Regions from separate parts of the Moritella sp. 28 genome, predicted to be linked through region 2. Evidence: predicted binding sites of a transcription regulator. Region 2 holds the regulator's gene; each other region holds the start of a gene.
What was found. The regulator sigma-54, encoded in region 2, starts transcription at its own class of promoters, with help from an activator protein. The targets are predictions, from matches to a motif close to GTTGGCACGNNNNTNGNNT.

Region 1: the regulator sigma-54 is predicted to act here: its motif matches at 3,595-3,613, upstream of HWV02_RS18865 (4Fe-4S dicluster domain-containing protein).
Region 3: the regulator sigma-54 is predicted to act here: its motif matches at 4,074-4,092, upstream of HWV02_RS05215 (PAS domain-containing sensor histidine kinase).

The regions. Positions count from the first base shown of each region.
Region 1 covers NZ_CP056121.1:4,268,705-4,276,754, forward strand. Annotated here, with positions in the region: gene HWV02_RS18850 (formate dehydrogenase subunit alpha) at 1-908, opposite strand, end outside; gene HWV02_RS18855 (twin-arginine translocation signal domain-containing protein) at 921-1,124, opposite strand; gene HWV02_RS18860 (molecular chaperone) at 1,147-1,746, opposite strand; gene HWV02_RS18865 (4Fe-4S dicluster domain-containing protein) at 1,771-3,480, opposite strand; gene HWV02_RS18870 (DUF3306 domain-containing protein) at 3,754-4,398, opposite strand; gene HWV02_RS18875 (DUF3305 domain-containing protein) at 4,388-4,870, opposite strand; gene HWV02_RS18880 (formate dehydrogenase accessory sulfurtransferase FdhD) at 5,073-5,963, shown strand; gene HWV02_RS18885 (helix-turn-helix transcriptional regulator) at 5,960-6,874, shown strand; gene HWV02_RS18890 (Ig-like domain-containing protein) at 6,981-8,050, opposite strand, start outside.
Region 2 covers NZ_CP056121.1:233,625-241,674, forward strand. Annotated here, with positions in the region: gene rapZ (RNase adapter RapZ) at 1-788, opposite strand, end outside; gene hpf (ribosome hibernation promoting factor) at 931-1,218, opposite strand; gene HWV02_RS01090 (RNA polymerase factor sigma-54) at 1,250-2,767, opposite strand; gene lptB (LPS export ABC transporter ATP-binding protein) at 2,817-3,542, opposite strand; gene lptA (lipopolysaccharide transport periplasmic protein LptA) at 3,558-4,019, opposite strand; gene lptC (LPS export ABC transporter periplasmic protein LptC) at 4,042-4,602, opposite strand; gene kdsC (3-deoxy-manno-octulosonate-8-phosphatase KdsC) at 4,599-5,147, opposite strand; gene HWV02_RS01115 (KpsF/GutQ family sugar-phosphate isomerase) at 5,149-6,120, opposite strand; gene HWV02_RS01120 (calcium/sodium antiporter) at 6,168-7,136, opposite strand; gene HWV02_RS01125 (BolA family protein) at 7,462-7,719, shown strand; gene murA (UDP-N-acetylglucosamine 1-carboxyvinyltransferase) at 7,731-8,050, shown strand, end outside.
Region 3 covers NZ_CP056121.1:1,131,725-1,139,774, forward strand. Annotated here, with positions in the region: gene secD (protein translocase subunit SecD) at 1-1,283, shown strand, start outside; gene secF (protein translocase subunit SecF) at 1,283-2,221, shown strand; gene HWV02_RS05210 (sigma-54 dependent transcriptional regulator) at 2,493-3,962, shown strand; gene HWV02_RS05215 (PAS domain-containing sensor histidine kinase) at 4,130-5,185, shown strand; gene HWV02_RS05220 (sigma-54 dependent transcriptional regulator) at 5,190-6,581, shown strand; gene fliE (flagellar hook-basal body complex protein FliE) at 6,703-7,032, shown strand; gene fliF (flagellar basal-body MS-ring/collar protein FliF) at 7,055-8,050, shown strand, end outside.

The DNA of each region.
Region 1 (8,050 bases), 1.1 Mb from region 2:
ACACGTTGGTGAATGAATTCTTTATCTTCCCAACCATTTTTGAACACGTGATATAACACGCCCCAAACGAAAGCAACGTCAGAACCCGGACGTAAAGACACATAGTGATCTGCTTTTGCAGCAGTACGGGTACGACGTGGATCAGCAACAACAATCTTACAGTTGTTCTTTTCTTTTGCGATAAGGATATGCTGCATCGCGACTGGATGCGCTTCAGCAGGGTTTGAGCCGATAAACAAAATTGATTTACAATTATGCATGTCATTTAGCGAGTTAGTCATCGCGCCATAACCCCAGGTATTTGCTACACCCGCTACTGTTGTCGAGTGACAGATACGAGCTTGGTGATCGACATTATTAGTCCCCCACATCGATACCATTTTACGAAACAAATACGCTTGTTCATTGTTATGCTTTGCTGAACCTAACCAGTAAACAGAATCAGGACCGGACTCTTCACGGATCTTAAGTACTTGCTGGCTGACTTCTTCAAGTGCTGTTTCCCAGCTCATTTTAATCCATTTACCGTTAACCAGTTTCATTGGATATTTAAGACGTTTCGCACCATGCCCGTGTTCACGTAACGCGGCACCTTTTGCACAGTGACCGCCCGCATTAAACGGATGATCAAATGCAGGCTCTTGACCAGTCCATACACCTTCTTGTACTTCGGCATAAATACCGCAGCCCACAGAGCAGTGAGAACAAATCGTACGTTTAATTTCAACGGGTGATTCTGGATCGACAGATTTCGCTTCAGCTTTTTTCATCATGCCCGGTGCGAACATGCCAACACCGACGGCACCACCAGCGGCAGCAATTGAAGAGTTACGCATAAACGAACGGCGCGAAATACCCAGTTGTTTTTCGTCCTTGTTGACCGTATCGGAACGTTTAGTTAATTTCATTTAGAGCTCCGCTTATAGAGAATCGTAGTAATCACGAATGTGTTTAGTTTCATGGTAACCTTTTGTATTTTTCTGCTTATCTTTCTGTTCTCGCGTGTCGACAGATGCATTAACAGAGGTTGATACACCTGTTGCAATCGCACCTGCAGCGACACCTAAACCAATATTTCTTAACAATTGGCGGCGGTTTTCATCCGGCTTATTTTGTTTACTCATCCAGTTTGCTCCTCTATCGTTATTATTTTTTTACGTCGATAAAACGTATTTTTTCAATACTTAAAAATTGCAAAGCTAGCTCGGCGACGGCGCTATAAAACACCGCGTTTTTCGCCACCTTTAAATCTTGGCAAAAACGCTCAAACCAGGTATCTATATGACGATTAAAAAATTCAGCTTGTACTTTTTGATTACTTTCTGCGACTAACATCGTCATGACTTCGAGCAATGCAGCAATATGATCTTCCGGTTCTTTCACGTCTTCATCGCGTTGAAAACCCAGCTTTTTCAAATCATGGCGTAAATGCGCTAATGGCATTTCCATTAATGACCCGGTGAGGAACCAAGAACCAAACGGCACGATCTCACCGTGGCCAATACCAATAAACAAATCTTGGTATTCATCTTCAACCGCGGTTAATAAGGTCTTTTGTGACGCGAGTTTTAATAACGGCCAAGCTGCCGACATTCCCGTGGTTTGAATGAGTTCGTTCGGTGCATCCACATCTAAATTCGCTAACCAATCAATGACGTCAGCATCCGGTGCCTTACGTAATAGATGAGCAAGTAAACTATAGATATCGATACGTAATCTTATTTCTTCAGCAACTGGCTGTGACATGTTTTGTGTTTCCATCATTTCGTTTTACACTCGCAACTGACTTGTTGGATCATCAGCCATGTCAGAAAAAATATCGCGTACACGACAGTCTTCACACATAGATAAACGGCGAATAGCATCACCCTGAAATTGTGAATGACCTTGTAATTTCTCGGTCAGCATTTGAATCATCGATGCTGGCGCAAATGCTTTACCGCAACTTAAACAGCAAGCAGGCTCTTCTTCATGGATCATCACGGTGTTTTGGCGGCTTTCAGCATCCCAGTTAACACCCGGTTTAAGACTAATCACTTGCTCTGGGCAAGCTTTTTCACATAAGCCACATTGCACGCAATCTTGCTCTTTGAACTGCAAACCGGGGCGTCCGCCAACAGCATGTAATGCACGGGTTGGGCATACAGCCACACACCCCATACATAGCGTGCAATCATCTGTTTTACATTCAACACTACCGTAAGGTGCATTTTCAGGTACGCTAGACAATGTTGGTCTAACTGTGCTTTGCGCATGCAATCTATCTAATGCACTAAACAATTTCTCACGCTTAGTCCCTGATAATTGCTCGGCTAATACACCGCTATCCATCACTGCGATCTTGTTATCTACCACAGGCAACAAAGATGCAGGGAACGCCACAAATTCAGCCGCGGAGCTAAGTTCAAACAAGCAAATGCGATCTGCTTCAAAACCAAGTTCAGTTAAGAAGTTATTCGCGATGGCTAACTCATCTTTTAAAACGCGATCAATTGTCGCAGGCATGTAAGCAATATTCGTTGCTAACAGTACTTGATGCGCACCATAAATCAGCGCGCTAAACCATGTATCGACACCCACAGTTGCTAACTCTTCCAGTGCAATCGGGATCACATTCGATGGTAATGACGGTAATTTCGCTGCAACGTTTTCTTCATCACGGTTACCAAAGAATAAGATCGTCGGCTTTACACCTCCCGCCATTTGATAACTGTTTAACAAACGATAAATGAAGTTCTGGGTTTTCTCTGGATCTGGTAATGCATACGTGATCGCTTCTGTCGGACAAGCCGTTGCACAAGTACCAACCCCCTGACATAAGAACGGGTTAATCTCGATCGCATGGCCATTACTTGATAACGCACCCGCTGGACACGCATCAACACAACGTGTACAGCCGCTCACACCACGGGATGAATGTGCACAAATGTCATTATTTAAACGGAAATACTTAGGCTTATCAAACGTACCAAGCATGTCAGGTAAGGTTTCAATCACATCTGCAATCGCCGCTTTACCACTGCCGACAGGGTAATAACCAGGTGCAGGGATCTCGGTGTTGATAATGCTCTCGGCACTCATATCAACCACTAAATCAAAGCTATCACCACCGATAGTTACTTCCGCTAGATTGACATAGGTATCAAGTAATGTACCAGCTACGCGGCAATTCACTTCGAATGCGCCTAAGTAACCTTTTATTGTTACGTCATTACTAAAAAATACCTTAATGTCATTACTTGTTTTCGCCGTGTTTTCAGCTGCCTGCGAAGTCGCAAGGAGTGTCACTGAATTAAGTGTTGAAAATTGCGGGGCCAGTGTAGTAATAGTATCGTGCGGACCAATGATCAATAGATTCCCTCGGCTCTCGTAAGAGACCGTTGGCGGGATCAAATTCGATAATTCAACCGTACCAGCGATTGCACTTAAGCGTGCTTGACCATTGCTATCTGTAAATGTTTCTAGAATACTTTTTAACATTGCTATTCCTGTATACTCGTCACCGCAAAAATTGGTGCCGATTAAACTGCGAGTTTAGTGCCCGAAGCTCTTTCTGCCGTACGGTTTTTACCGTACTTTATGCTGTAGCTAATAGAGCAATAACCGAACCAACTTTTAACGGAAAAAAATGACCTATAAAGAACTAAAGTCAGATAAGGACAGTTGATGTACTTCCAACTGAGACATTTTGTCGCTACAAATGATCACGCCTGTATCAAATTGTCCCGATTAAAATAAGGGTTATTAGTCCCTTTATGTCTCACCTTGCTGAATAATTTTGTGATGTGGCTCATCGCAGCCTTGCGATAATTTGAAATCTTCCGTGACGGGTTCAACTGTTTCATCTTCAACAGCTGACATTTCTGCTTCTTCTGTTCGTTCAATACTGAGGTCTTCTACTTGCTCAGGTTCTTCTACTTGCTCAGGTTCTTCTAATACTGTCTTAACCCAACCACGTAACTGTTTTGCGATACTATCGTCGAGTTTAGGGATATTAGAAAAGTCTTCAGTATGATCGTCCATATCACTGATATAGTTGAATTCATCTGAATGAAACAATTTAGCGAGCGCCGCTTTTTTTACTGATTTATCAACCCCCTGCTTTAGAAATGAAACGACGCCGCTGTCAAATGTCACACTATCTGCATCTGCAATTGTTAATACGTCATCACTGCTCTTGTCTGCAATATCGCTCTGCTTATCTACCGCATCATTCGTCACTTTATCTAGCGTAACGGCTTGATTAATTTCTGCGTTAGCATCATAAACTGGCTCAGAAAATTGCTTAGATTCAGTTAATTCTTCAACGGCTTCATTCGTTTCCGATAACGTTGTTGAAGCTTTGTCTTTAGCCGTCAGAGAGCGGCTAGACCAACGTTGAAAAAAGTTAGTTGCCACTTGAACGTCCTTTTTTATCTTTATAACGTTTCTTTTTAAATTCAATCAGTTCGCCATGACGCCCAATGAATGCTTCCATCCAAGCCTGAACTGGTAAGGGCATTTGAATATGTAACACTTGATAATCGCCATCCATGTAACTGCTTGCGACACTTTGCGCGACAGTGATAAGTAACGGCGATAGCTGCTCATTATTTTCTTCACAAACAATAAACAAATGCGGGTCTTGTGAACTGAGGTTAAAACGATAATCAGTTCGTTCATCGCGGTATAACGTTAATACACGCTCATAACAGGTGCCAGTGCTAGCATCGTCTTGCGTGTGGTTGTGATCATATAATTCGACATTATCAATAGACCAAGACAGCGTCGTCCAGCGTCCAATTTGCTTTTCTTCAGAGCAAAGACGAAACCTGATTGGCCAACTTGATTCGTCTTTTTCTAAGCGCTTATGTTCATCAATTTGTTGCACACATGCTCCTTTATTCTATTTTTATAATTATTTAGTATTTTTTAATTTCTTATATAACGCACCCTACTCAGCAAAATTTAGACCAAGTTCAAGATAAGTGACAAATAAAATGGTGATACCCAAGTTACTTCAAGGTGCAGGGTATAAGTTGGAATGAACTTTGCTTACCTCTTGATAGATATATAAACCAGCAGGACTTCCGATGCCGCAATTACCAAAAATAATTAAAACCAACTCTTCAGTTGAGCACACTATGACCGTCGACATCATGGATGAATATGGCGATACCATGACCAAAGAGATCGCGTGTGAACATCCGTTAACGATTTACTTAAACTGGGTAGAAATCGTAACAGTGATGACGCTCGGAGCCCGACCTGCCGACCTCGTGCTTGGATATTTAAAAAACCAAGGTTTCATTGAAGACATTGCCGCGATTGAATCAGTAATTATTGATTGGGATACAAATTCTGCAGCCGTGATCACCCGTGAAAATACTGATGGTTTAGAAGATAAGTTATCGAAAAAAACCGTTACTTCAGGCTGTGGTCAAGGCACCATGTTTGGCAATGTAATGAAAAAACTAGAAGGTATCACACTGCCACAACCTAGATTACGTCAATCAAAACTCTATGGTTTGTTAGAAGCATTAACTCACCACAACGCAACTTATAAAGCGGCCGGTGCAGTACATGGCTGTGCAGTGTGTAAAGACACCACTATTTTATCGTTTGTCGAAGATGTAGGCCGTCACAATGCAGTTGATACCTTGGCTGGGGAGATGTGGTTAAAAGGTCAAACAGGTGAAGATAAGATCTTTTATACTACAGGCCGCCTCACGTCTGAGATGGTGATTAAAGTAGCGCAAATGGGGATCCCGGTATTATTATCTCGATCCGGTGCTACACAAATGGGTTACGACTTAGCAAAAAAACTGGGTATTACCATGGTTGCTCGCGCCAAAGGTAATCGTTTTCAAGTATATAACGGTATGGCAAACCTAATTTTAGATGTCAAAGGCCCTGACGCAGAAGCGCTTGCACAAACAGCATCACAAGAACACTCATCAACACTAATCGGTAAAAGTGCATGAGCGAACACTTCCCTGCTTTTATGAATGTAAAGCAAGTCGCTGAGTATTTAGACCTGAATGAAAAAAAGGTCTACACACTGGCTAACGATGGCCATTTGCCTGCAACGAAAGTAACGGGTAAATGGTTATTTCCCAAAGCAATGTTGGATAAATGGCTACTGGAGTCTTGTCATAACGGCGTACTGAATGACCGCTTACTCATCGCAGGTTCTGATGATCCACTCTTGCAACTGGTCGTGGGGAAGATGGCACAAAAGCTTGGCAGTACCGCACTGGTTGGTTATACCTCAACAGGCACTCGCCAAGGTTTAGCCATGCTCAGTAAAGGCCATGTGGATATTTGTGCGATACACTGGGGACATGCAGAAGAAGCAAGCTTACGTCACCCTGCATTATTACAGCAATATCCAGGGCATAAAAACTGGGTACTGATCCACGCCTTTGAGCGTCAACAAGGCTTAGTGGTTAACAAAGAACTAGCCGATTTAGTGAACTCTCGCTCATTAAATTTACAAGAATTACTAACTTCACGTTGGCGCTGGGCACTACGTCAAGAAGGGGCTGGCAGTATGCGCGCCTTAGGTGAATGGTTGCATAATCATGCTTACACTGTCGATATGCTTACCGCAGCGGAAACTTGTCACAGTGAACGAGAGCTAGCGTCTTGCATTGCCCGTGGAGAAGCGGATGTGGGCTGCGCGAGTCAAAGCACTGCAGGCGAATTTGGTTTAGGTTTTATTCCGCTAAGTACCGAAGCTTTTGAACTGGTGATCCCCAAAAATATCTATTTCCGTACCTTGCAGCAGCAATTACTACAGTCGTTATCTGATATGAAGATCCAAGCTAAGGGAGATCAACTCGGTGGTTATAACTTCAGCCGGACAGGTCAACAAGTCTGGAGTGCCAATTAGCCTTAAATTTAAATACAAAGTAGACCTAAATACCACAACCTCAGCTATCAAAGCTCCACCTATAGTCCCGTAACAGTTTAGGTGGAGCCATGAACATAGTTAAGCGTTATTTCATTGGTTGTGAAACCTGCTGTAACGCCATACTACCAGGTTCAATAGCGAGTTTCATATTGCCAATATTCCCCAATATGTACATTTCAACATCGAGCTCAATTTGATTTAAGTTCTTTAATTCAATATTCATACGACCATCCTCTAAAAATGTTAGGGGCCCTTGTAAATTAAGAGTAACAGGATAACTATGAAGATTATGAGTACCAAAAATTATCTTCATGAATGGATTATCCATATATATATCTAAATCAACTTTAAAATTAAGCCTATTCTCTTTTTCATTCCAAATAATATAGCCCGTTGGCACTTCTGTTTTACCATTTATCACTGGGTACTTAGTACGCATAATCATTGTTCCGGTTGGAACTGTCATGACCATAGAAAAAATACCAGTTTCAACCGTAACGTCTACGCTTGAAGATATCAGTTGCGCACTATGGACCTTAACCGGTATTCGGTTATTTTCTGCATCATACTCCCCGACTTCCGTCGGCATAAAACCACTCATATACGTTTTAGCATAATCGTCACTACAGATTTTATCTAACTCACAACCAACCGTACCTCGCTTCAAAAGGCCCTTTACTTCTAGTATAGATAACTGGGCTAAATTACCATTCTGCACCTCTTCTTTCACAGGATCCCAACGATAATCACGGTTGGTATCGGTTGTTGGCATCATTAATGGATTAAACACTAAGTTGTCAGCGGGTGCTGCACGAAATGGCATTAACATATCAGGGCCACCACGACTCTCATTACTATCAGACTTAAGCAAGGTTGTTTGTAAAGGGTAACCTTGTGCGCTACATAGTACCTCACCTGTAGAGCAATCAACGCTACCTTTAGTTTCACCTTCCGCAGAAATTAAAGAATAACGATATACGTTTAAACCTTGATCGTGCCAGTTCTCATCAGGAGAAAAGGTTAAGATTTTATTCTCATAATTGAGCACACCAGGAACCGTTCCGATACAGTTACCAGAACCGTTAGGTTCAACAATTTCGACACGGAACGAACCTGTATCACACGTTTCACCTAAACGTATACTGGCTTTATCCA
Region 2 (8,050 bases):
TTTGCTAATTGTTCAGCAATGAATACCGAGCGATGTTGGCCGCCTGTACAACCGATAGCAACGGTGACATAACTGCGGTTATTTTTTTCTAACATTGGCAACCAAGTCGTGAGTAAGTTTTCAATCTGTTGTGAAAAGCTCATTACATCAGGCTGTTGGCTCAGGTATTTAATGACGGGTTCATCAAGACCTGTGTAAGGTTTTAATTCTGGGATCCAATGGGGGTTTGGTAGAAAACGGACATCAAATACATAATCGGCATCCATAGGTAGGCCATGTTTAAAACCAAATGATTGAAATACTAAGACAAGTTGGTTGTTTTTCTTTCCTAAAATACGTTCTTTAATCTGTTCACTGAGTTCATGAATATTGAGTTCAGTAGTATCGATTTTTAAATCAGCAAGTAACGCTAAAGGGCTTAATCGTTTTTTTTCTATTTCAATCGCTTGTGATAGAGATAGCTCATCTTTTGTTAACGGATGAAGGCGTCTGGTTTCACTATAACGTTTGATAAGGACTGACTGGTTAGTATCAAGAAATAAACTAGTCAGATCGGTGCTCGTTCTTAACTCTGTAATTATGTCGTTTAATTCTTTTTTTTCTGTCGGTAAGTTACGGACATCAATACTCACTGCCACTTTTTCGGTTTGGTCATTTAAGGTTTTTAGCAGTTGTGGTAGTAATTTTACTGGTAGGTTATCTACGCAATAGTAGCCTAGATCTTCAAGCACGCGTAATGCAATTGATTTACCAGATCCTGACTGGCCGCTGACTATTATTAATTTCATCTTTTATCCTCACAGCGATATAAAATAATGGGTTCATTATCCCGCAATTGATTTGGATATGATATGTTTTAATTATGTCAGAAGCATTAATACCTAAAGGAAAAAGTGGTTTTCCTTTAGGTTATCTGTGGCGAGATTAAAATTAATGACGAATCAACTTCTCTTTATGCTTAATCACTTGGCGATCGAGCTTATCCAGTAAGCCATCAATTGCGGCATACATGTCATTGTGTTCATGCACGGCAAAGATCTCCCCCCCATTTAAATGTATTTTTGCTTCTGCAATTTGAAGTAATTTTTCGACATTTAAAATCACATGGATATTGTTTATATGATCAAAATGCCGTTCTAATTTGGAAAACTTGCTATCAACATAATCTTTCAGTGAGTCTGTAATGTTTACATGTCTACCGGTTAAATTAATTTGCATATATGTCTCCCCTATGAAGGTTGGATTAGCCTTATAATAGGCTTTTACGCTGATTAGACGGTGGTATACTTAGTGCCTCCCGATATTTTGCAATCGTACGTCTAGCCACTTTGATACCTTGATCAGCAAGTAAATCAGCAATCTTGCTGTCACTTAATGGTTTAATGACATTTTCTGCCGCGACCAATTTTTTTATTAATGCTCGAATAGCGGTTGATGAACATTCTCCGCCATTGTCAGTACTTACATGGCTTGAAAAGAAAAACTTAAGTTCAAAAATACCACGTGGTGTATGCATAAACTTCTGCGTTGTTACTCGTGAAATGGTTGACTCGTGCATTTCCACTTCTTCGGCAATATCATTTAAAACCATAGGTTTCATGGCTTCATCGCCATACTCAAAAAAATCAATTTGTCGTTGAACAATACTTTTAGTTACTTTTAGTAAGGTTTCATTACGGCTATCTAAGCTTTTAATAAACCATTTAGCTTCTTGTACATGCGTTCGAATAAACTGCCCATCGCTGCTACTACGATTGCTTGTCGACAAGTTTGAATATTCATTGTTCACTTTTAATCTTGGCACAATGTCAGGATTTAACTCGACTACCCACTGATTATTTTTTTTCTTTACTAAAACATCGGGAATTACATAAAGCCCTTCAGTCTGATCGATAACATTGCCAGGTCTGGGTTCTAGACTCTGAATTAATTGCATGATCTCTTTAAGCTGTGGTTCTTTTAATTTTGTCTTACGGCTTAATTGACGGTAGTCGCGATTGCCTAATAAATCCATGTGAGACTGAATTATTTGCTGACATTCTGTTAACCAAGGTGTGTTTTTAGGTAAATGCTGGAGTTGGATCAATAAACATTCTTGTAATGAACGCGCTGCAACGCCGATGGGATCGAAATGTTGAATACGCTTTAATACTGCTTCTATTTCGTCTAATTCAACTTGCTCTTCACTATTTTCTTTACTACTGTCGCTAAGTTCTTGGTGACCGTTATTGACGCTAGACAGGATGTCTTCACAAGTCTGATTAAGGTAGCCATGATCATCAATGCCATCAATAATCGCAACGGCAATAGCACGATCAGTGTCAGAAAATGGGGTTAATTCCATTTGCCACATGAGATGCTCGTATAAGCCTTCGCTGGTCTCACCTTGATAGACTTGGTCTAAACCATCAATACTGCTACCCGCACTGCTGTGAGTCTGTATTTGAGGGGTATAGACATCATCCCAATTACTGTCATTAGGCAATTCATCTGGCATGGCTTCACTGGCGAGCGCATCACTAACTTCTATTTGGCTGGCATCGGTAACTGTGTCGTTATTATTTGGATTATGCTCATCACTACTTTCTGTATCGTTTGCTTGAGCTGTGTTGGGATCTTCTTGTTCCAGTAGCGGATTACTGTCTAATGCTTCTTGAATCTCTTGTTGTAACTCCAAGGTCGATAATTGTAATAATCGAATCGCTTGTTGCAACTGTGGCGTCATTGCCAGAGATTGACTCATACGAAGTTGTAATGATGGCTTCATCTAACGACTACTCTCTCTTCCTTAAATGCGGTAACGTATCAATATCAAACTATAGTCGGAATTGATCACCAAGGTATACTTCTTTCACTTTTTCGTTGGATAAAATCTCTTCAGAAGTACCAGATGCGATCAAATGTCCATGGCTCACAATATAAGAGTGTTCACATACATCGAGTGTCTCACGTACGTTATGGTCGGTAATTAATACCCCTAAACCACGATCGCGCAGATGTTGAATAATTTTTTTAATATCACCTACCGAGATTGGATCAACGCCAGCAAAAGGTTCATCTAATAAAATAAACTTTGGATCTGCCGCAAGCGCGCGGGCAATCTCAACACGGCGGCGTTCACCACCCGATAAGCTCATGCCTAAACTATCGCGAATATGGGTGATATGGAACTCTTCTAATAATTCTTCTAACTTTTCTTCACGTTCGAAACGCGTGAGTTCAGTTCGTAACTCTAAGATTGCCATGATATTTTTCGTTACCGATAAACGACGAAAAATAGACGCTTCTTGGGGTAAGTAACCAATACCTTGTTGTGCACGAATATGCATTGGCTCATGCGTTAATTCTTGGTCATCAATGAAGATTTGTCCATGATCTCGCTTAACCAAGCCAACTACCATATAAAAGGTGGTGGTTTTACCTGCGCCATTAGGCCCGAGTAAACCAACAATTTGGCCTGATTCAACTTCGAGACTCACATCTGACACAACTTTTCGTTTGTTATAACTTTTTGCTAAGTGTGATACTTTTAAACGTGCCATATGAATTCATCTACTCTAATTAGTTTTGTTGTCTTCAGGAGTGAAAATAGTGATCACTCGATCAGATTCATGCTTGCCGCTTTCGGCTATCATTTCTTGTTTGTCAATTTGGTAGATAATCTTGTCACTTTTAACTTCGCTATCAGCTTGGCGTAAATGTGCATTTTTTGACAAGATTAAGCGTTTTTTACCTAGCTCGTAGCGGATCTCATCTGCTTCGCCATTAATTTTCTTACCGTCATCAAGCTCTTGATAAAAAGTGGCTGGCGACCCTATGGCAATCATTACTTCTGTGCCTTTTTCGCCAGAGCTTAAGACCGTGAGTTTATCGGCATGAATTAATGTCGTCCCTTGAGTCACCACGACACTATCATAAAATATGACTCGGTTCTCTTTAATAAACACTTCTTGACGTTTGGCATTAACGACTACATTCTCTGTAAAATCAGACTCTAATGCGAGGGCTGAATTACTCATGAATAATGTTAATAGTAAAACTTTATATTTTTTCATCATTAGTATAAATCGCTTCAACTTGCTTAAGGATAGTCATGTATTCTTGCTTTAAATCACCTTCAAGTCCGACACCTGTTTGATGAAATAAGTCCCCTGAAATGGTAATTAACTGATCGCTATGCACCAAATTTTCGGCAAGCTCTAATTGTAAATAACTGGTAGTAATGGCATCAATATAATCATTTTTTTTCATATTCTTGATGACAACATCGTTTCGTAGTGTTGCCACGTCGTCGCTACTGAAGTTACCTTCTTTTGCTTTGATTTTCCATGTCGCTTGTGCATTTTCATCATAAATAATAATAACGGGGTTAGTAAACATTGTCATGCCTAACTCACCATAATGCTCCATGCTATCTGCAAAAATGCGACGTATAATTTTTCCATCAATACTAAATTCAACGCTACGTAGTATTTGAGCGGTGAAATCAGGCTGATATTTGGTTGACTGTGCCGTTGCAGACTCGTCATCAGGCGAAAAAAAACGCCAAATACCAAGTGCACAAAGAAAGAGAATCACAATTCCTATGTTTTGGCGGCTCATACAGAGGTGCCCTGTGCTTGGTCTAAGATCCCTTTGGCCAATAGGATTAGATCTGCTAATTCTCTTACTGCACCAAAGCCACCACGAATAGAGGTGCTAAAGTCAGCACTTTTTTTAACAAGCGGGTGGGCATCGGCAACGGCAACACTGAGTCCACAAAGATTCATTACTGGTAAATCAATGACGTCATCACCAATATAAGCCACATGCTCTGGCGATATTTTTAGTTCTTCGAGCAGCATATTAAATGCGATCACTTTGTTGTCTTGGCCTTGATAGATATGCTTAACACCTAAACCTTGCATACGGTTAGCTACAATTGTCGATTGACGGCCAGTGATCACAGCAACTTCGATATCGGCATTAAGGAGTGATTTTACGCCAAAACCATCGCGAGTGTGAAAGGCTTTTAGTTCTTCACCGTCGTTTCCCATGTACACGCGGCCGTCAGAAAAAACACCATCTATATCACAAATGAGTAGTTTTAATGTTTTTGCTTTGGTTAAGATGTCTTGTGGGATTGGACCGTATAATGTATTGATCATTTTATAGTACACCTGCGCGTAGTAAGTCATGCATGTTGAAGGCGCCGACGGGCTCTTGTTGTTCATTGACGACAATTAAGCCGTTAACTTTTTTGTTTTCCATGACTGCAAGGGCTTCTGCAGCTAAGATATGTCTATTAATAGTAACACATCTTTGTGTCATTACTTCACTGATTGGGGTTTGGTGAATATCTATACGTGCATCAAGGATACGGCGTAAATCACCATCCGTGAAAATACCAACCAGCTTAGACCCGTTATTAACCGCCGTCATACCAAGCCCTTTGCTAGAGACTTCTAATAGCGCATCAGAGATTGTCTCGGTTTGTTGTACGCTTGGTACGTCGTTACCTTTATGCATAATGTCTGAAATACGTAATAATAATTTTCTGCCTAAGCTACCGCCGGGATGAGAGAGTGCAAAATCATCAGCGGTAAACCCTTTTGCTTCAAGTAAGGCTACAGCGATAGCATCACCCATCACTAGGCTTGCAGTAGTACTCGATGTAGGTGCTAATCCCAACGGGCAAGCTTCTTTATCAACTTTAATACATAAACTAATTTTTGCTTCGCGCGCCATGGTTGAATTATCATTACTTGTCATCGCAATAATGGGAATACTTAAACGTTTAAGTACTGGGTATAACGCTAAAATTTCATCTGATTCACCTGAATTAGATAACGCAATAACCACATCACCACGTTCAATCATACCAAGATCACCATGGCTTGCTTCGGCTGGATGCACAAAGAAAGCAGGGGTTCCGGTACTGGCTAATGTCGCGGCAATTTTATTGGCGATATGACCAGATTTACCCATGCCTGTCACAATGACTTTACCTTTACATTCGATTAATAATTCACAAGTCTCGGTAAACGTGGCATCAATATATTGGCTTAATTGAGAAATCGCTGCCGCTTCCGTGTTAATGACATTAAGCGCGCTTTGGCAATAGTTAAACTGACTCGACATGGTTACTCCCTAATGAAAATATTGTTTAATACTTAGACTAAACAATGTTAAATGCTACTAAATACAATGAATTGATACGCTACAAAACCAGCGAGTAAAATGGCACCTTCAACACGAGTAATACGTCCTGGACGGCCTCTAAAGCCCATTGCCATCACCAGCATTAACATAGTTGCGCCAAGCATATAATAGAAATCACGACTAATAATCGCCGGGTCAATCATGCCTGGAGCTAAAATACCTGGTAGTGATAATACAGCTAAGATATTGAATATATTAGAACCAATGATATTACCAATAGCAAGATCATCTTCACCTTTAAGTACACCAGTTACGGATGCGGCGAGTTCAGGTAAGCTAGTTCCAATAGCAATAATAGTTAGGCCGATCACTAAATCACTCATGCCAAAATACTGTGCAATAACAACGGCAGAATCTACAAGAAAATGTGAACTGACAGGTAATGCAATCATGCCGAAGACTAACCAAGCAACCGCTTTCCAGGTTGGTACACCTTCAGGTACGTCATCACTATGTTCTTGGATAAGTGGATCATTACTTGGACGTTTTAATGCTAGGATAGTTAAGGTGATGATAGTAATGAAGAAGAGTAATAATAAAATCACGCCTTCGTACATTTCCAGTTTTAAATCCCATAGCACAACACCCGCCAGTAGTGTGGTAATTAATACCATCGGGATCTCACGACGGATCGTTGCTGAGCCTACGAGCAGTGGTTTTATTAACGCGGTGATACCTAATACTAAGGTGATGTTGGTAATGTTAGAACCAATCGCATTACCAATAGCTGTGTTGGGTGAACCATTAAGTGATGCCGATACAGCGACCATCATTTCTGGCGCGGACGAACCCATCGCGACAATTGTCAGGCCAATAACCAGTGGTGAAATACCTAAGTTTCTCGCTAGTCCTGCGGCACCATAGACGAATTTATCGGCACTGATTACCAGGCCAATAAATCCAAGAATTAAAATAATAATATTTGTAGTTAACATCGGCACAGTTTAAAAATTGAATAAGTAAGAACACTATTTTCGGTCTTTTTGCACTGAAAGAAAAGGTAAATTGTTAAATCTTGTTTAGTATTCAAGATTGAAGGGGAAAAATCATCACATAGTTATGCTTTTATGATTGTGTATTATACCGATTACTTTTAGAATACTGGGCTATTTTAATACTTTAGTTTTAAGCGCAATTCTTTCAGCTAGATTGCCATTCACTTAAAACTAAACGTGCAGTTAAGGGTCTATTACAATAACGCTAGCGGCATGTACGGTTTTAACTACGCTTAGAATGGCGACATCATGGGATTTAAGTATTATGGATATTAAAGAATTACAAACATTGCTGGAGAATGAATATACGTTCCAGGAATTACACGTTAAAGGTGAAGGCAGCCATTATGAAGTTATCGCTGTCGCCGAGATGTTTGTCGGTATGAACCGTGTAAAAAAACAACAAGCTATTTATGCACCATTAAAAGAGCAGATTGCATCAAATAGTATTCATGCGTTATCCATCAAGGCATACACACCTGAAGAATGGATTCGCGAACGTAAATTCATATTACCTTCTTAGGCTGGATTAGAATGGATAAGTTTTTAATTAAAGGTCCTTGTCAGTTAAATGGCGATGTGACTATTTCGGGTGCTAAAAATGCTGCACTGCCGATTTTATTTGCCACATTGCTAAGTGATGAAACGATCACTCTTAAGAATGTTCCTGAATTAAGAGATATTAAGACCACGCTGCAATTGTTACGTGAGCTTGGTGCACAGGCTGAACGCAACGCAGAAGGTGATGTTGTTATTACTGCTGGCTCTGTTAATTGTCAAAAAGCCCCTTATGAATTAGTTAAAACGATGCGAGCATCGATCTTAGCATTAGGTCCTTTGACGGCTAAATTTTC
Region 3 (8,050 bases), 900 kb from region 2:
ATAATAATAGTTTGCAACTGAACTTGCCCACCGATGAAGCAAAAGTCACATTGTTGAAATTAATGCACAACAACTATCCGCAATGGAAAGTAACTCAGAGTTCGGGGTTATTGGTAGAGGTGGGTATTGCGCAAACTGAAAAGACCGACATCATTAACCTGACAGTGCAGCAAAACTTGCAAACTATGCGTAGTCGTATCGCAGAGTTAGGTATTACTGAAGCGATGGTTCAGCGCCAAGGTGAGCATCGTATCCGTATTGAATTACCCGGTGTGCAAGATCCTGCGACGGCAAAAAATGTGATAGGTGCAACCGCGAGCCTAGCATTCCACGAACTTGAAACCGTGCGCAGTGGCAGCATGCTGGTTAACAATAACGATGGTATTCCAATCCGCATTGCGCGTGATGCTATTTTGGGTGGTGAACATATTATTGATGCTCGAGCCAGTGTTGGTGAAATAGGGGCTGCAGAAGTTAATATTACGTTAGATAACGCGGGTGGTAAAAAAATGTCGAGTTTTACCAAGCATAATATTGGTAAGCCGATGGCAACGCTTTACAGTGAGTACAGTCGTAACGCGGATGGTTCCACTAAAAAGACCAGCAACATTATTAGTGTTGCTACTATTCAAGCCCAGCTAGGCAGTCAATTTAGAATCACGGGTGCTGGCAATATGGCTGATGCACAAGAGCTTGCATTGTTGCTACGTGCAGGGTCGTTAACTGCACCTGTGACTATTGTTGAAGAAAGAACGATAGGTCCTTCACTGGGGGCCGATAATATTCAAAATGGCTTCTCAGCATTAGCGCTCGGGCTGGGTTTAACCTTGGTATTTATGGCGCTGTGGTATCGTCGTCTAGGCTGGGTTGCAAATATCGCGCTCATTGCCAATATTATTATTTTATTTGGTTTATTAGCTTTGATCCCTGGTGCTGTATTAACGCTACCGGGTATTGCAGGGTTAGTGCTTACTGTTGGTATGGCCGTCGATACAAATGTACTGGTGTTTGAGCGTATTCGAGATAAATTACGAGAAGGACGTAGTTTTGCACAAGCCATTGACTGTGGTTTTGATAGTGCATTTGCTACGATTCTTGATGCCAATATAACCACCTTAATTATTGCGGTTGTACTGTATTCGGTTGGCAGGGGACCCGTGCAAGGATTCGCTTTAACGCTGGGCTTAGGTATCTTAACCAGTATGTTTACAGGCATCTTGGTATCACGTGCATTAATTAATAAATTATGGGGTCGTGATACTCGTCATGACTTGAAGGTATAATGATGATGACTATCAATATAAACAATAGTAACAAAAACAATAGTAATAACTACAGTCAATTACGTTATATCAGCAGTGCTGTATCAGTGGTTTTTATGCTTGTTGCGATAGCATTTCTTAGTATTAATGGACTGAATTGGGGAGTTGACTTCACTGGTGGTGTTATTACTGAAGTGCAGATGGATCCAACGATTACAATGAGTGAGATCTCGCCTTTATTACAATCGGCATTGAACCAAAATGTTAATGTTATTGAAGGGGGGGAGATGGGTCGATGGATCTTACGCTACGCGGAACCTGCGACTGGCATGGGTATTCCGGATATCACAGAGGTACTCGCGCCATTATCAACAAATATTCAAGTACTAAACACCAGTATTGTCGGATCTCAAGTTGGACAAGAGTTAGCGGAACAAGGTGGCCTAGCGATCTTAGTCTCGATGTTGTGTATCATGGCGTATTTAAGTTATCGCTTTGAATGGCGTTTAGCGTCGGGTGCATTATTTGCCTTGCTGCACGATGTATTATTTGTACTTGGGGTGTTTGCTGCATTACAACTCGAGTTTAACTTGACGGTATTTGCGGCGATATTGGCGATTATCGGTTATTCATTAAATGATTCTATTATTATTGGGGATCGTATCCGCGAGTTACTTATTCTTAAGCCTAATTTAGCAATTGCTGATGTGAATAATGATGCTATTGGGGCAACTCTATCGCGCACAATGGTAACATCTGGAACAACCTTAATGACGGTCTCGGCATTGTGGTTACTTGGGGGCGAACCTTTGAATGGATTCTCTGTTGCGATGTTCATTGGTTTAATTGTCGGTACATGGTCATCGATTGCTGTTTCGACTACGTTACCTGAATTCTGGGGGTTAAATGCCCGACATTATCAGGTCGTTGAGTTGAAAAAGGGGGCTTACGAAGACTAATACATTTATTATTGTAGGTAATTTGAGCGCGTGGGTTTGTTAATCCTGCGCGTTTATCTATGATAAACAGATCAATATGTAGATAATGTGATATAGCACAGACTATTTTTACTCTAACTTCTAATTAACCCCTACCGTTGTTTCATCTTGATTTAGGAATGTGTACTATAGCTATGTCAATAAATTGGCGTCGGTTAGTTTTTGACACTATTTAACAGTCGGTTAACTGTGGTTTATTTAAGTTTGAGTAAAGTTTAGCGTAGGCAGTAATATGGATACTACTAAGTCAGTTTTTGTAATTGATGAAAATATTGAACGGAGACAAAATTTAGAAACGATATTGTCCTTTCTTGGAGAAGGGTGGCAGAGTTATGACTCTCACATCGACATTAGTGCAAAGATCGATCTTGCTGCAAATAGTGTTATCGTGTCTTCAGATAGGTATTCAGAAAAGGAACTATTTGCGTTACTTGATGCTAACCCAATGAATCCATTTTTGACGTTTGGTACACAGGAAACAGCATCAAAGCAAGGTAATTTAATCGGTCATATCGAACATCCTTTTTCCTATCACCAGCTGACACTTTTACTCGGGCGTTGTCAATCTTATCGCCAATGTGTTACGAGTAAGTTAGGTCAATCAACCTCGGCCTCAAAAGCATTAATTAAACAGTTAGTAGGGCGTGGTGATGCGATTCAAAGTGTTCGCCATTTGATTACTCAAGTTGCGACTAAGGGTGCTAATGTTTTAGTTCTCGGTGAATCAGGTACGGGTAAAGAAGTTATTGCCCGTTCAATCCATGATGCATCATCACGTAATCACGGCCCATTTGTTCCTGTTAACTGTGGTGCGATCCCGGCTGAATTATTAGAAAGTGAATTATTTGGTCATGAAAAAGGTGCGTTTACGGGCGCGTTTTCAGCACGTAAAGGACGCTTTGAACTCGCAAGTGGTGGTACTTTATTCCTTGATGAAATCGGTGATATGCCGCAGCCAATGCAAGTGAAATTATTACGTGTTTTACAAGAGCGAGTTTTTGAACGCGTGGGTGGCAGTAAAGCAATTAAAGCTGATGTAAGGGTTATTGCTGCAACACACCGTAATTTAGAGAAAATGATCCTTGATGGCGAATTTCGTGAAGATCTTTATTACCGTCTGAATGTATTCCCAATTGAAAGCCCTGCATTGCGTGAGCGCCCTGATGATATACCATTACTGATCCAAGAGTTATTACGCCGACACGAAGCAGAGCATGATGCGACAATCTTATTTACGCAACGGGCAATGGAATCGTTAATGCAACATTCATGGCCGGGTAATGTACGTGAATTATCGAATTTGATCGAACGTTTACTGATCATGACGGCTGGTAATATTGTGGATATTGGTGAGTTACCTGCTAAATACCGTTATAACGATGATGGTGAAAGTCAGAGCATTAGTTCAGAGTTACCGAGTGAATTAGCTGAGCGTGATGCAATATCTGCAATGTTTAATGATGATATTTTTGCCGATATAGAAGAAGAATCACAAGAAGATGGTTTCTTCTCGATGCCAAATAGTTTGCCTGAACGCGGCGTTAATCTGAAAGAGATGCTGGCCGAATTCGAAATAGACATGATTAAACAAGCCCTTGATCAACAAGCGCACGTTGTCGCCCGAGCTGCAGATCAACTTGGCATGCGTAGAACGACATTGGTTGAAAAAATGCGTAAGTATGGATTACAGAAAGAAGCCTAAATAAATGTAACCAAGTATAGATTTACTTATCCTTGATAAAACAAACGAGAAAGCTCAACGTGATGTTGGGCTTTTTTCTTTATATATACAATGGTTTACGCCCCTTTAATTATTGGCACACTAAATGCATCGTTAGGTGCGAGTCAATTTTTTAGCGGAGTGCTACCATGGTACAAGAATCTTATCCCGGCGAATTAGCAGAACTACGAGCACACAAAAATCGTAGTGAAAAGTTAGTAGAAGCATTGCCGTCAGGGTTGGTTATTCTTGATGGCAACGGTATGGTCATTGAAGTCAATAAAGTTGCTGTGCAATTACTTGGTGAACCATTGATCGATTCACGTTGGATGGATGTCATTCAACGTGCGTTTACCCCTAAAGAAGATGACGGACATGAAATTTCATTAAAGAATGGCTGTAAAGTTCAACTTTCGATCACGACACTTGGCACGCAGCCTGGTCAGTTAATAATGTTGACAGACTTAACGTATACACGTCATTTACAAGAGCGTGTCAGTCATATGAAACAGTTGTCGTCATTGGGGCGAATGGTAGCGTCATTAGCACACCAGATCCGCACGCCATTATCAGCGGCATTATTATATGGATCTAATCTAGCCAACCCGAATCTCCCGCCAGCATCAAAGAAACGTTTTCAAAGTAAACTTATTGAACGGCTTAATGATTTGGAAAACCAAGTTAATGACATGCTGCTATTTGCACGTACCGGCAAAGATTTAGTGGTTGAAGAGATTTCACTGCAGAACTTATTAATTCAAGTGCAAGCGGGCAGCGAAGCTATGATGTTGCAGACTGGTAGCAACATGCAAGTGACACTACCCGAACCCGATTTATTAATTCTAGCTAATCGTAATGCACTTTCTAGTGCGATTGGCAATTTGATACAAAATGCATTACACGCTTGTGGTCAAGGGGCTAACCTCGCTATTTCTGCAGTCCGCTCCGGTGATGACAAAGTCGCAATTGTGGTATCTGATGATGGTCCCGGGATCTCGACGCTCATGCAAGCAAAAATCTTAGAACCTTTCTTTACCACCAAATCACAGGGCACGGGTCTTGGCCTTGCTGTTGTACAAAGTGTGGTGAAAGCGCACCATGGCAGTTTAGAGTTGAACTCAACTGTCGGTGAAGGAAGTCGTTTTAGTATAATCGTACCGCTACATCGCGTAGCAGAACCTCAACCAATGGTAATAGGTGGATAATAGTATGTCCCATTCTCAAATTCTTGTAGTTGAAGATGATTTAGGTCTTCGTGAAGCCTTAGTTGATACCTTATTAATGGCTGGTTATGAGTGCGATGAAGTTGATAGCGGTGAAAGTGCACTGATTGCATTAGGTAAAAAAACCTATGATATGGTCGTGAGTGATATTCAAATGGGTGGCATGACGGGATTAACTTTACTGCATAATATTAAACAAAAACACCCCGATTTACCGGTATTGTTAATGACGGCTTATGCCAAAGTAGATGATGCGGTAACGGCAATGCGTAATGGTGCAGTTGACTACATTGGTAAACCTTTCTCTCCAGAAGTATTGATTAATCAGGTTGGTCGTTATGTACCACCACAAAAAATAGCTAAGCGCACACCTTGTTACGGTGATGAGAAAACAGAGCAACTATTAAGTTTGGCGCGTAAAGTGGCTAAATCAGATGCAACGGTCATGGTGACAGGTCCAAGTGGAACGGGTAAAGAAGTGCTATCACGTTATATTCATGATAATTCACTGCGTTATGACGGTCCATTTGTGGCTATTAACTGTGCGGCTATCCCAGATAATATGTTAGAAGCAACACTGTTTGGTTATGAAAAAGGCGCATTTACTGGCGCGATACAAGCATGCCCAGGAAAATTTGAGCAAGCACAAAACGGTACCATTTTACTGGATGAGATCTCGGAAATGGACTTATCGTTGCAAGTTAAATTATTACGGGTATTGCAAGAGCGTGAAGTTGAGCGCTTAGGTAGCCGTAAAACCATTAAACTTAATATACGAGTCATTGCTACCAGTAACCGTAATATGAAACAAGCTGTCTCGAATGGTGATTTCAGAGAAGATTTATATTATCGCTTAAATGTATTCCCATTAGCTTGGCTACCGTTAACTGAGCGTAAAGGTGATATTTTACCGATTGCGGAACATTTATTAAAATTACACTGCAAACAAAATAATATTCCAACGTTAGAATTACTTAACTGCGCGAAGGCGAAGTTACAGATTTATCATTGGCCGGGTAATGTACGTGAATTGGACAACGTGATCCAACGCGCTATGATTTTAGCGGTTGATGGGAAAATAAAAGATGCAGATCTTATTTTAGAAGATTTTACTGCCGCAGATTTTCAAGTCATAGCGCCGATTGCTCAAGTGCCACAGCTACATATTAAATCGGAAATCCCTGTGCGCAGTATTAATCAACCCAACGAGCCTTTAGGTAACGAATTACGTCAACAAGAGTATCAAATTATTTTGGAAACCTTGATTGGCTGTAATGGCGTGCGTAAAAACGTTTCAGAAAAATTGGGTATCAGTCCACGTACATTGCGCTATAAATTAGCGAAAATGCGAGAGCAAGGCATCGAAATCCCTGCATAACTATTTATAAAAACAATCGTTATAAAAAGGCCGTAATCAATTGAAGTTACGGTCTTTTTTTTGTTGGCATGTTAATTGCTCCTCTCAAGGTAGGTCAAAAATATGACAACGAGGATAATCAATGAATATCGCAGCCAATAATCTCTACTCCGAAATGCAAAGCATGTCGTTACAGGCGACTAAATTTGAAGCAGATCCTACCGCGGTAAAAGCGCCAACCACAACATCTGCCAATTTTGGTGATATGTTGCAGCAAGCAATGGATAGTGTTAACGGATTACAGCAAAATACTGGTGATTTACGCACCCGTTTCGATCAAGGTGATCGCAGTGTGTCCCTAAGTGATGTTATGATAGCATCGCAAAAATCGGGGATAGCATTCGATGCTACGGTACAGGTTCGTAACAAATTGATCGAATCTTATAAAGAAATAATGAGTATGCCTGTTTAATCTCGGGTAAAGGAGTAACTCTGTGGCTGACATAGCTTCAAATACAGGTATCGTAAGTAATGACGATATGGGTAATGATTTAGCGCAACTAGATGAAAATGAGCAAAAAAGCTCAGCATTTGGTTTTTTCACTAATGCCGATATCTTACGTCAAATCATCCTAATCTTAGCATTAGCGATCTCGCTAACCTTAGTGGTATTTATTTTACTCTGGGGCAAAGAGCCTGAAATGCGTCCTTTAGGTACGTATCAAACGGTTGAACTCATTGAAACCCTCGAATTTTTAGACCAACAGAAAATAGAATATAAAATTAATGGTGATACGATCTCTGTTCCTGCTGAGCAGTATCAAGACATTAAATTACGATTACGTCGCTCAGGACTCGTCACTGCAGAATTAGAAGGTGACGATATTTTGATGAAAGATATGGGCTTTGGTGTCAGCCAGCGTGTCGAACGAGAACGTTTAAAATTGGGTCGTGAACGTCAAATATCACGGGCATTAACAGAATTTAAACATGTATCAAAGGCACAAGTATTATTAGCCATCCCAAAAGAAAATGTGTTTGCTAAGCGCGACAAGAAGCCCAGTGCAACAGTTGTATTAACGGTACGTAACAGCAACGCAATCTCGCAAGAAAATATTGATGCTATGGTGCAATTGGTTGCTTCTGCTGTTCAAGGCTTAGAACCCACCCGCGTAACCTTGACTGATCAAAATGGCCGCTTGCTGAACTCGGGCAGTCAAGACATGATGGCTGCAAAAGGTCGACGTGAATTTGAAATTGTACAAAATCATGAACGTGAGTACCGAGATAAAATAGATTCTATACTTATCCCTATCTTAGGTGTCAGTAATTATACCGCTGAAGTTGATGTATCAATGGACTTTAGTGTGACAGAGCAAACACAAAAACGTTTTAATCCCGATTTACCTGCAATACGCAGTGAAATGTTATTAGAGCGTCAATCGATTGGTAATGATAGTCAAGGTATTCCGGGGGCATTAACCAATCAA